One region of the Paenibacillus sp. FSL M8-0142 genome, then DNA from elsewhere that is predicted to be linked to it. Evidence: riboswitches for the same ligand, from Rfam matches in the RefSeq annotation. Region 1 holds a riboswitch; each other region holds the start of a gene.
The links. A riboswitch is a leader RNA that binds a small molecule or an ion and turns the genes downstream of it on or off. The one in region 1 is predicted to bind cyclic di-GMP.
Positions count from the first base shown of each region.

Region 1 (4,258 bases):
TTTCGGCCGGGATCGCTTCCGGTGTGTACGGAACAATGCTGGATATCCGCTCCGGGGTATCGTGGAACCCCTTGTATGCCTATGCCAAGGGACAAATTTACAGCAATATTTATCTGGTGCTAGCCGGGCTGCTGCTCGCCATGCTGATTTTCTATTCCCTAAGGTTCGGGAAAACGGAGCACGGTCATATAAGAGCGGCGGGAAGCTGATATCGCAGCTTTGAGTCCATTCACTTTGATTACAAAATATAGGAGGAGATTCTAATGACAACCACTTTATTCATTAAAGCCAACAACCGCCAAGGGGCCGTCACAAGCAGATTATACGACGCATTTTTCAATAGCTACCGCGAGGCACATCCGAATGATGCGGTGGTTGAGGTCGACCTGTACCGGGAACGCATTCCCCTTCTGGACGACATTATGATTAGCGGGAATTTCAAGTCAGCCATGAGCATGGAGCTTTCGGAGGAAGAGCAGGCCGTTCGGGACATCGTCAACCGGCACTTGGAGCAATTTCTTGCCGCCGACAAATTGGTGTTTGCCTTCCCGCTCTGGAATCTGACGGTTCCTGCAGTGCTGCATGCCTACCTGGACTACATGCATCATCCGCGTAAAACGTTCAAATATACGGAGCAGGGCTTGGTCGGTCTGTTGGGTGACAAAAAAGCAGCACTGCTGAATGCTAGAGGCGGGATCTATGCGGAGGGCGATCCATCCGAGATGGCGGTCAGCTTCGTAAAAAATCATCTCAACGTGTTCGGGATTACCGACATTACTACGATTATCATTGAGGGGCATAATCAATTCCGGGATCGAAGCGAGGAAATCATTGAGGAAGGCCTTCGGCGGGCAGCCGAAGCGGCAAAGCTTTTTTAAATCATGGAGAAGCTGGTTATTTTGACATATTACACGCTCTGCTAGTTACTTTGTGACAAAAAATTACAAAATTCAGCAGGTAATTGTCGGGAATTTGAGTCATGAAGCCTATATTCAATGAAAAACAATGTAAGTTATAGTTTGATTAGGTCATTCATTCAGAACTATATGTTGTATCTTTCGACAATTGAATCGTTCGTACGATAATCGCAAACCCACTGAAAAGTGGCGACGCAAAGCTATAGGGGCTAATGGGGTTCTGCATAGAACCGCGATGCCAGCCAGTTGCCGAATACGACGGAAGCCTCCGTCACTTCTTGCTAGTTACTACCTATGTCTACAAGCTGACGGAGGCTATTTGTTGTTCACAAATTTTTATAGGGAGGCTCCTGCAGTAACTGCCTGTTCCTTAAAAGTTACGGTCAATTGCCTGAAAGGAGGTGAATGATGCGGAACATGATTTCCCGCAGCGCGGTATAACTACAGCAGTTCAACTCTCAGCGGATAACAAGGAATATTCATGCGGCAGCGTCTTTGACAGCAAACCAATCGAATCGTTTCGTACGATAATAGCAAACCCACTGAAAAGTGGCGACGCAAAGCTATAGGGGCTAATGCGAATCTGCTAAGATACGTGATGCCAGCCAGTTGCCGAATACGACGGAAGCCTCCGTCCTATTTTGCTATGGTAATCTTCATGGATGGAGGTTTTTTATTTTTCGCTAAGAGCTACCGAATCTTCACAGCGGCGATAAATAGGAGATCGATTTCATTATTAATCACTTATTCTTAACAAGGAAGAAGGGAAAATAATGGGCCAAAGAACATTGCTGAAAGTAAACGATCATTTTCCTAATATCCTCAGCATCTCTGAAATTAAAGAAAGGCTGATCGAGCGAAAAGAAATCCTGTATCTGTTGCAAGAGGAAACCAGGAATATGAACGATTTGCTGTCTATACCTTATTTATTTGTGATTGCGGACCCAGAGGGAACCGTTATCGATTATTGCGGGACGGAGCTGTTAAAAGGTTATTTTGAAAGAAATCATTTGAAAATCGGAACATCTTCTGCTATGAACAAGGCGGGAATCAATGCCATTGCGTTATCCATGGAAAATCAATCGGTCTCAGTCGTAATCGGCGCCGAGCACAGCAATAAATTGTTTGCAGAGCTGTCCTGCGTTTGCACGCCAATACGAATAAATCATGTTATTATAGGCTACCTCAGCCTCTGTTTTCATTACTTTCACGAGGTTACATTTGTACTGCCCCTCATTGAACATCTGGCCAAAAATATTGAAGAAAAAGTTACCCCAAAAGGATCCCATGCTACAAAAAGAGCTGACCTACTCACTCTTTGACCAATATGAATTAACAAACCGCGAGAAAGAAATCGCCTACGAATGGCTGGAAAATAAAAACGTGCCTGAAATTGCGGATATTTATGGAATCAGTCAAAGCACGGTCCGTACTTTCATCAAAAAGATATACGCCAAAACGAGAGTCAATCATAAAGGGGCATTCCTAAGAAAATTTACATGAAGATATAGGCAATACATAAGCACTAATTACCCAATTATGGGTATTTTATTTATTAAAGTAAAATTTTATAATTATAGGCAAGCCACTGATGACAGATAGTTAAAATTTAAACCTAATTCATAATTCGTACAATCTATCGCAAACCCGTCGAAAGGGTGGTGACGCGAAGCTGCAGAGGCTGTTGTGGACGCTCATATGCAACCACGATCCCTGCAATTGGCCGAATACGACGGAAACCTCTGATCCGCCATGCGACAACGATTGAATAGGGAACTGTTTATTTTAGATAACCCTGCTGACCTGACGCCGCTGCAGAAACTGAATCGGGTAGCCTTCAACATTTCATGAAGAGGAGCATGCTTTAACGGTTTGTTCGTTTAGGAATGAGCGATCAACTCTCTGTTTGAGAAGGTTTGCCGCAAAAACGTTGGCAGCTGTCATAAATCACTTGCTACGACGGGGGTGGGTGGATGTGATGGTTTCTATAGAGAACGAACTGAAGCATGTATCCGACGAGCTCGAATATCTCAGGAGGGAACTTGAGCGAATGGCCGGCAGTCTTGAATTCGTACATCAAGATGTTGTCGCACTTTCGCAGTCGTTCGATAAGCTGATTGTCCGTTACATGGAATTAAAAAGCCATGAGGAAGAGATCAATAGAAAGTGCGCAAAGTTAAATAAACCAAGCCATGAGTAATAAGTCCTCCATAAAAAATAGAACCCCGGATGTCGATTCTCGACCTTCTGGGGTTATTTGCTTAAAGATATGGTGCTTCCAGCTTTAAGGGAAGCCATTTCAAGTCAGGTGCTTGGATTCAATCATTTTTCTGTACGAGCGAACAGCTGCTCCAATTATCCATTGTAATGTACCCGCGCCTAACAAGCGCGAAAATCGTATTGGTTCGGCAATACCATTCCAAGTTGGGTACAGATGGCGAATCACCGCTTGCCTTCGTCAAGACACCATCATACGTCCAGTATCCGCCTTTCTTCCAGCGGACAAGTCTCCCATGCTTCTTGGCCTGTTCCAGCGCTTCTTGTTGTATTTCCGATAACGTCAATTCATCCTCACCACACAAATCCTGTAATATCTGTCTAGAAGACGGATGGAATATACCAATTAAATCATATAAATCTGAATATATTCTGAATAACCTGTGTTGAAAAACGGTCGATGGGCATTGTTAGGTGAACTGATGCATCGTCGAGTAAAAGGATCAGAATACCAGACATTATGTCTGGACATTTTCGGAACACTACTCTATAATCAAATAGTTACCTTGAGTAACCAATTGGATGGAGGTTTCCCCATGAGCACCCACCGACATTTTTTTCAGCAGTACTTCAGACTGTACCGCCCGTTCGTCAATGAACTGAACCGGCGGCTCGAGGTTTTTGGGCTGTATTATGCCCAGTGGTCGATCATGTATTATCTGGACGCGAACCAATCGATGACCTTGGTGGAATTGTCCAAAGTTTTGTATGTAGAGAAGCCCACGGTGACTAGAACGGTGAACGCATTGATCAAGCTGGGTTATGTGGAGCAGATCCCGGCATCGGACAAGCGGGAGAAGCGAATCCGTTTATCAAGTAAGGGCATCGATGTCGCGTTGCAGATTCGTCAATTATTCGATGACTACGAGATGGAGATTATGGAAGGTGTCTCCGCTGAGGAACAAGCCAGCGTCATCCGTGTCATGGAGACAGTCAGGGATAACATTATAAGAAAAGGTGATTAACTTGCAGCAAGAAAACTCCCAAGATCGTTTATGGAGCAAGGACTTTTTGATTGTGTTCGGCGTCAATTTCCTGCTCTTTCTTTGTTTTTATCTATTGGT
Region 1 covers NZ_CP152008.1:182,839-187,096, forward strand. The annotation lists gene NSQ46_RS00825 (MFS transporter) at 1-209, shown strand, start outside; gene NSQ46_RS00830 (FMN-dependent NADH-azoreductase) at 264-878, shown strand; cyclic di-GMP riboswitch class I at 1,077-1,171, shown strand; cyclic di-GMP riboswitch class I at 1,440-1,534, shown strand; gene NSQ46_RS00835 (hypothetical protein) at 1,691-2,239, shown strand; gene NSQ46_RS00840 (aspartyl-phosphate phosphatase Spo0E family protein) at 2,896-3,117, shown strand; gene NSQ46_RS00845 (hypothetical protein) at 3,236-3,481, opposite strand; gene NSQ46_RS00850 (MarR family transcriptional regulator) at 3,731-4,159, shown strand; gene NSQ46_RS00855 (MFS transporter) at 4,152-4,258, shown strand, end outside.

Region 2 (4,258 bases), 3.3 Mb from region 1:
TTCACCGTCCAAGTGATGATCCCTGTGTCCTTGTCCTGGCTATATGTCTTATCCAAGAAACTGCCGCGATCTACTGTTACTGTAGCCGTCGATTGGGCATTTTCCATCCCGTCGCCAGTTAGAACAGCGGTGTTCTCAAAACGGGACTGTTCGCCGACAAGCTTCGTCGAAAAGCGAATTTCGTAGGCTTTGCTGATCGTCTCGTCCAAGAATGCAAGCTCCAGTTTGCCGCCACCGCCTGTTTGGACGGTGTACTTGCCGGCATCCAGCTGATCGCCAAGAACCGCTGAGCCGTCACCGTTAACCTGCAGGTTGTATACCTCTACGGAATCCGCGATGAGCTCCAAGCCTTCAGGCATTTCATCGGTGATGACTGCGTGCTTGATTTTATTTAACGATTTGTTGATCTGAACCGACCAATCGATCCGATCTTTGCCAATCGCTTTCCCTTGCTTCTCGATCAGCTTTCCGCCTTGCGGCTTCAGGTTCACGATGACGGTCTGAACCCCGCCCTTTATCGGAATAGCAATAATGATTTCGGTGCTTCCTTTTAGAACTTCCTTCTTGAATTCAGTGCGAATTTCCAGCTTGCCGCTGATGTTGGAATGGCTCTCCACGTAATCATTGAAGGTCATCACAACCTTGCCGTTTCGGTCCACCGTAAAACGGCCAACTTCACCTTGACCGGTAACGAGCGGTGAGTCAATCTCCGTGAAGATTTCAAACTGCTGCGGCAGCTCGAAGGTAAATGAGTCTCCATTTTTGTAGTTGTGACCGTTCGGCAGCTCCCATTCGTAGCCTAGATTAACGGCTGCACCGATATCCAGGCTGCTGTCCGGATTATAAACGGCATCAATGACGGTGCCATCCATGTCGGTTAACACAACTTTGGTTAAAATGCTATCATTATTGATTTCTGATTCGGACGGGCCATAAACATCATCCGTCACTCCATACACTGAATCCTGCACGCTTACCGGTTCTGGAACATTAGTCGATGCATTGACCGTCCAGTCCGATCCTCCAAACCACGTTTGGATCATAAGCAGCAGAGCCAATACGATTCCACTTACTTTTTTCTTCATGATCTCTCCCTCAGCCTCTCCATTACCCTCAATATATTTGGTTCCGATGTCGCTTTCGCGTGCGCAAATCGAGCCAACCATCTCTCGGATCATATGCCGATAAGAGATTTGTTCGTCCATCACCTCCGCATACTTTTATTTGGCGCACGATACATTGGTGCCTGTATTTTCCTTAAGAACCAATTGAGCTTCTAGCATTGTAACGCCCGATTCTGAATATTTTCTGAATAAAAACCCGAATAAGCCTTGGACAATGGTCCAAAGCTTAAGGTTTTAGCTATAAAATTATTTTAATAATACTTGGCTGCAGAATAGCGAGATGCCTCTTTAATCATTTTGAAACCGGCACCCTTGCTCTTCCATCCCGCATCAACGGTCGTGTCGATCGTTACCCACCGCCCGTTCAGGTAAACCTCATTCCAAGCGTGGTAAACGTCAACATAATCCGTTGTCCCCATTACAAGCTTAGTCGGAATGTCCACGCTCCGCAGCATGGATGCGAACAGAGAGGCGTAATCATAACACATGCCTTTTTTCCCTGACAGCGTGCGGTCAATATCGGGAAGATAGTCCGTCAGCTCACTGGATGCGAGTGCTTTGTCGTACCGGATCGTATCGACGATATATTCGTGGATCAACTTTACTTTTTCCTCGTCGGTGTCTGCGGACCGAGTTAGCTTCTTTGCAAGCTGAGCCGCCTTGTCGCTTGAACGCCAATCGATGTTTTGTACCGAGTTCAAAAATACCTTGCTGCTATTGGTCAGTTGAAGCTTAACTTCCGCTTCTTGAACGATCTTATACTTGGTACCGTTGACCTGCTCCAGCACTTTTATGGTATAACGACCGTTTCCCATTTGCAGCGGAAAGGTCTCCTGCTGCTTGTCCGCTAAAAGCGTATATGTATACTTGTTTTGCCCTTTTGCAATCATAAGCTTCGTCTTCACGTCCGCTTTCACGTCATAGCGAACGGCGATGACTCCGCGATCAAGCTGCTCCAGATCCAGCCAATCTCCCGTTTGGGAAGCATGTACAACCGGAGCCAATACGAATAACGCAATAAACCCTACAATAGCCAACACCATGTTGCGCATACTATAAACTCCCTTCGGTAGCCAGGCTGCCATTGACGGTTCATCAAGAAGGCCCTGTGGCTTTGCGTCCTTATCTTTCGACAAGTTTGCCGTTATCGTAGTAGAGTTTTCAAAGAATTAATTGAATAAAAATCTCATATAAAAAACAAAAAAAGCATCTTCGTTCGGTAGCTGGCTGCCATTGATGGTTTATCAAGAAGGCCCTATAGCTTTGCGTCCTTGCCTTTCGACAAGTTTGCCATTTATCGTGAGTAGCTTTATGTGAGTTCATCATACCAAATATCTCTAATTCTATCAAGCAAATTTTGAGATTCATAGACGAGGATCGACAACAAAAAAACGTCTCCACTGAGACGCTCTTTTGTCAATTCCGCTTGATCATCAATCCATTAGGGGAGTCCTTAGAGGGACAGCTCCTTTTTTAACCGATCGAGCTGCAGCAGGTGGTGCCTGTAATGCATCTCTACCAGCAGAAACCACTCTTTGGCGTTTAAGGCTCCGAATCCGGGATGAGGAATCGTGATGCTGCTGTCTGCTTGACGCACAACCGGTTCCGTTCGCTTCATCCGCTCCACTACGCCCTGAAGACCTTCAACTAACTGCTCTTTGCTCGTCGGCTGCTGCGGCGTGTACTGCGGAGACGCCGGAATTCGTATCCTGACAGGAGGAAAACTTCCAAGCTCGAATACCGCCTTGCCTCTCTCCGTTTTTTCCCCAGGGGATTCGACGGCCGTTTCGTTTCCGGCCAAACATTGGTCGACATTGCGCAGATGCATATATTGAGCCGATTGAATCAAATGCATGTACATTTGCCCAATGGACCATTCCTCTTCGTTCGGCTTGATATGCAGCTCCTCCAGCTCCAGGTGTCCCAGCTCGTTTAAATACACCGCTACTGTTGTTTCAAACGCCTGCAAAGCTTCTACTGTATTTCTCATCATGATATCTCCTCTTCCATCTGGTATATACCCAATATAAAAAAACGCTCCTGACAACAGCGTGTCAGTAGCGTTTTCGTATTTTTTCAGCTTCTTCTCGAATCCGGTTACGAAAGGAATCAGGTTCCAGCACCTCCACGTCCCCACCCCAGCTGAGAATATAGGGGAGCAATTCTTCCGGCTGTCTGACTCGAAAGCGGACCAGAAGACCGTGTTCCCTTTGCTCAGAAGCTTCGATATAGAAGCTCGCGGTCTCGGTGATTTTATCGGCAATTTCCGGATTTACTTGAATCGTCACATGAACGTTACGATCGTCAGGCGGACGATATTGACTCAGCTTAAATCCTTGGGGAAGGTTAAACCTTTCCTCTAAGACCGTAACATCCCTCATGCGCGATAATCGAAAATGACGGATCTCCTGACGCAGCTCGCAGCGTGCGATCATGATCCAATTCCCTTGGACGAGCACAAGGCCATATGGAGCAACGATCCGGTCGCTCATCCGTTTTCCATCCGAATCCGGTATTTTTTTCAGGTAACGCATCCTTATCTTCCGCCGCTCCAAAATGGCACCCCGAACCTGTCCAAGCTCGTTCTCCCCCTGTCCGCCGGGATGAAGAAACTGCATCGTTTCCCGGACATCCGCTGAGGCCTCACGAATGGGTTCAGGAAGTATCGCTTCAATCTTGCTTCGAGCTGCCCTCGCAGCTGCTTTGTAGTCGCCATCCAGCCGCTGCTCAATCATATCCGTCCCCATGAGCAATGCCACCGCCTCTTCCGCAGTAAAACCAACCGGCGGCAAAAAGTAACCTTCCATTAGGGAGTACCCGTATCCTGGAGACCCAAGTATCGGAACCCCGGCTTCGCTGAGCGCTTGCATGTCTCGATATATCGTCCGCACGCTTGTCTCGAAATGGGCAGCCAAATCTTCCGCCCGCAGCACCTTGCTCCGCTGCAATTCAAGCATGATGGCGAACTGGCGCTCGGTTTTGTTCATCGTTTCTCCCCTCCGCTAGTACATAAAAACCCGGAAAACGGACAACCAACATTGTCTGTCTTCCGGGATCATAAATGGGACCTGGTCAATCATCCATATTACGGACCATTGCTTTATGAGATGAAGCTTAATTCAGCTTTGACCGAT
Region 2 covers NZ_CP152008.1:3,496,236-3,500,493, forward strand. The annotation lists gene NSQ46_RS16190 (collagen binding domain-containing protein) at 1-1,085, opposite strand, end outside; gene NSQ46_RS16195 (transglutaminase-like domain-containing protein) at 1,376-2,176, opposite strand; cyclic di-GMP riboswitch class I at 2,190-2,277, opposite strand; cyclic di-GMP riboswitch class I at 2,340-2,426, opposite strand; gene NSQ46_RS16200 (DinB family protein) at 2,578-3,114, opposite strand; gene NSQ46_RS16205 (YafY family protein) at 3,179-4,111, opposite strand; gene NSQ46_RS16210 (DUF896 domain-containing protein) at 4,239-4,258, opposite strand, start outside.
Region 2: linked by a shared signal. The riboswitch ahead of NSQ46_RS16195 (transglutaminase-like domain-containing protein) and the one ahead of NSQ46_RS00835 (hypothetical protein) in region 1 are both predicted to bind cyclic di-GMP.

Region 3 (4,258 bases), 3.4 Mb from region 1:
AAAACAGGCGGTGCTCTAACCGTGTACAACCCGGATACCGGGAAGTTTGATGTGAAACGGGACATCATTGCTGGCCATTCGATCAATTCGCTGCTTTACAAAAATGGAAAGCTCTTCATGGGCACAGGCGCCATGACCGGCGGAGAGGGAAAGCTTGCCATATACGATACAGCATCCGGCCGGGTAGAACTGGAACAGGTGCCTGTTCCGGGGAAAAAAGCAGTAACGTCTTTGATATGGGGGCCGGACGGTAACGTTTGGGGAATGGCATTAGGGGCTCTGTTCATTTATGATCCGGAGCGCCGAGAAGTTATTTACAGCAACGACCTGTTTCCAGCCGCGGATTATACGCACAGCAATCCCCGCTTGACCGTTGGAACCGACGGCAACGTGTATGGGACTATTTTTACGGGATATGTTGCCGACCGTACGTACACGAGCAAGCTCTTCAAAATCGATGCAGCAAGCAAAGCACTTTCCATCTTGTTGGAAAGCAATGCGGAAAAGCTGGCACAGGACGACTTTGGCAACTTGTATTTCAAATACGGCAGCGAGCTGATGAAGTACAGCGACCCTAATTTAGTCGTACAACTAGACAAAGTGCAGCTTGAGGCCGAATCGCTCCAGCTTCACCCTGGAGATGAAGTCCGTTATTCCTACGAAGTCTTTCTTGAGAGAGGAAGAAAGACTAAGGAGTTATCCGGCGCTCACATTGAGTATGTGAGCAGCCGTCCGGATAAGGCGGAGATCGACCCAAAAGGAAAGATTATCGCCAAGCAACCGGGGCAAGCCGAGTTGTCGATCCGTATTACATTAAACGGGGTAACCGTTGAATCTAATAAAATCAAGGTGAAAATAACCGGACCTTTTTAAAACTGTTCATGACAGATAGCAATATGAGGCCGTTGTCCTGGACAACGGCTCTTTGCTTTATTGTCCAGTGATCCCAGTGATCCATTAGACAGCGAACTTGAAGAATGGAATTACCAAACGAGTTGAAATTATGGAAGTTTTCGCGTCGGATGGGAGTTGTCCTTATTAGTTATAAAACGGTATTTTAGTCCCGGAGGACAAGCGACAAAAGTTATTGACTCTAATGATTTCCGTTGTCGTAATTAGGGCAATGGATATAGGTTCGACATTGAAAAATAGAACTATTGTCTTGATTAACCATCGTCCAATATCCAAGTAACAACAGAAGAATACACAGGGATTTAGGACAATGAATACCGATTCTATTAGGGTAATGGCGTAATTTGTGGAATTATGCCGAGGGACAAAAAACGTGTGTAAGCCTCTGTTCTTAATCGATTTTATTAGTAATAACGTATCCCTGTCTTCTGTTAAAAATAGTGATAATACATAGTTAGGTGAAGTTTAGTGAAAACGGTGCACAGATAAAATTAGTAAAAATTAACTATCGCGACCTAGAGTTATATGATGGTTATCAATATCATCAAAACCATTCTTGAAACACAATATTGAACAAAAGACCTATCGATTTTCAATTGGAAACAAGATACAGTAAATGTAAATCGAATACATAATATAATCATGGTTTACAAATTAAATACTATTTTTGTACGACAATAGCAAACCCACCGAAAGGTGGCGACGCAAAGCTATAGGGGCTAATGCGGGACCTACTGCAACCGCAATGCCAGCCAGTTGCCGAATACAACGGGAAACCTCCGTTTTATTCATTATTTTGAATTGATGAAAGGGGTTTTTTTGACGTTCCAAAAAACAACGGCAGCTTCGCTATAACAAAAAAACTAGTCTGGTGTTGAAGGGGGACGCTATTTCATTACAGAATGCTAAGAGGATTTTTCTGTTCGTTAACAATCAGACATTAATGAATCGATAATCCGGGAGGTAGATGGTCATGGAACAAACGACAAGTGAAGTAACAATTGAGGAATTGCCAGGAGGGGGATGGACCAACGATGAAAGAAACCGGGTTAGTTTTTCCCTTGATTTTGCAACGACCCGAAAACTCCATGAACTGGCGTTCAATTTCGGAATAACTGTGGATATGGCACTTATGGCTTGTTATGCGATTCTGCTTGCCAAATATACCGGCGAGGATGATCCTGTAATCGGGTATCTGTTGGAAAGACAGATGTTTCCTATACGTTACTCTCCTACTGTACATAAGCCATTAGGTAAGTTTCTGTTAGAGGTCAAGCATACCACGATGCAAGCACTCGAGGATCGGAATATGCGAAAGAATCTGAACGGCAATCCGTTCATCAAAGCGGCCTTTACTTGGCAAAGTGCCAATACCACTCCAGATGAATCCGATCAGTTGGGGACGTTTGAGCTTGCTTTGACGGCTTTTAAGAAGGAATCTATCATGATGCACATTGAATATTCGGCCCGGTTGTACAGAAAAGAAACGATCGAGCAGATGGGCGGCCATTTGAGCCGAATTGTGCATGAAGTGTTTGATTTCCCCGAGAATGCGATTGCCGACATACGCATGATGTCGGAAGTAGAGGAGAGACAGATTCAGGCTTTCAGCAGAACTAAGACGGACTATCCTTCCGGCCAAACGGTCCATTACTTGTTTGAGGAGCAGGTGCGCTTAAACCCCGATCGCCCGGCGGTCATGACCGAGGAGCATCGGATGTCCTATCGGGAATTGAACGAACACGCGAATCAGCTTGCAAAAGCACTGCAGTGTCACGGCGTTAGGCCGGAGAGCGTCGTTGGCATTATCGCGGACCGGTCTGTCAGCATGATTGTCGGGCTTACAGCCATATTGAAAGCGGGCGGCGCATATATGCTCATCGAAGCCGATTCTCCGCGTGAAAGAATCGAATATATGCTCGAGGACAGTCAGGCGGGATTTTTGCTGGCCCCTTCCAGTTGGAAGCCTGACATTGCATTTAAAGGAAAAGTAATTTATTGGGACAACGCGCAGCAAAACCTCGACAACGGTTCCCATACGATATCTGCTGTAACCTCGCAAAGTTTAGCGTATATCATCTATACTTCCGGATCAACGGGGACACCGACAGGGGTCATGGTTGAGCATCGCAACATCGTAAGCCTGGTCAAGAATACCAATTATTTCAACTTTTCCAAGGAGCATCGAATTTTGCAAACCGGTAAAATTGCATCCGATGCGTCGACCTTTGAAATTTGGGGATCCCTTTTGAACGGATCTACCTTGTATTTGATGAATGACACGGACTCATTTGACATTCGCAAATTGAAGGAAACCATCATCGACCACTTTATTACGGCTTGGTTCCTGACTACGGCTCAGTTCCATAATCTGGCCGAACTGGATCCGGGCATCTTTCGTACGGTAGACACCTTGCTAATCGGCGGAGAAGCGTTATCGCCGAAGTACGTAAATGCCGTAAGGAAGAGGTGCCCTGATCTGCGGATGATCAATATGTACGGTCCGACGGAAAACACGACGTTCTCCACTTATTTCCCGATCGAACGTGAATTCGAATCCGCCATTCCAATTGGCAGACCAATATGCAATTCCTCCGCTTATATTCTTGATAAACAGTTAAATCTTCAGCCGATCGGAGTAGTGGGAGAGCTTTGCGTCGGAGGAGACGGTATCGCACGGGGGTATGTGAACCGGCTGGAATTGACAGAAGCCAAGTTTGTGGAACATCCGCTCCTTGGGGAACGGTTATATCGAACGGGGGATTTGGCCATGTGGCTGCCGGATGGCAATATCGAAATGATCGGGCGAATCGACGATCAAGTGAAGATCCGAGGGTATCGAGTGGAACCGGGAGAAATCGAGACTCGGCTATTGGAACACAATGGAATCTCGAAAGCCGCGGTAGCCATCAAAGCCGACAGAAGTGGAAATCCGATAATATGCGCGTATTTTGTTGCGAAACAGGTGTTGTCCGAAACGGAAGTGATGGCGTATTTAGCCCGAAATTTACCTGAATATTTCCTGCCCTCTCTTGTAGTACAAGTGGAAAGCTTGCCGCTCACCCCTAACGGGAAAGTCGATAAAAAAGCTCTGCCGGACCCTGATTTTCTTCGTCCGATGCTCGTTAACTGACACGAAGCGATAAATGAATCGAAAGCAAATGCTTAATAAGATTTGGCTGGACAAGGATGCCGAGCAAATCGAGACCGCATATTTGACCAAATCCGTCGATCCTTTATGTACAGTCAGCACCAATGATGGATGGGAGGACTCCGTTTCCAATAACCGAAGCGATTATACGGGAATGAATTGTCTACCCGGCGCATCATAGCCGCAAAAAGGGGC
Region 3 covers NZ_CP152008.1:3,550,016-3,554,273, reverse strand. The annotation lists gene NSQ46_RS16400 (hypothetical protein) at 1-873, shown strand, start outside; cyclic di-GMP riboswitch class I at 1,582-1,676, shown strand; gene NSQ46_RS16395 (amino acid adenylation domain-containing protein) at 1,886-4,045, shown strand.
Region 3: linked by a shared signal. The riboswitch ahead of NSQ46_RS16395 (amino acid adenylation domain-containing protein) and the one ahead of NSQ46_RS00835 (hypothetical protein) in region 1 are both predicted to bind cyclic di-GMP.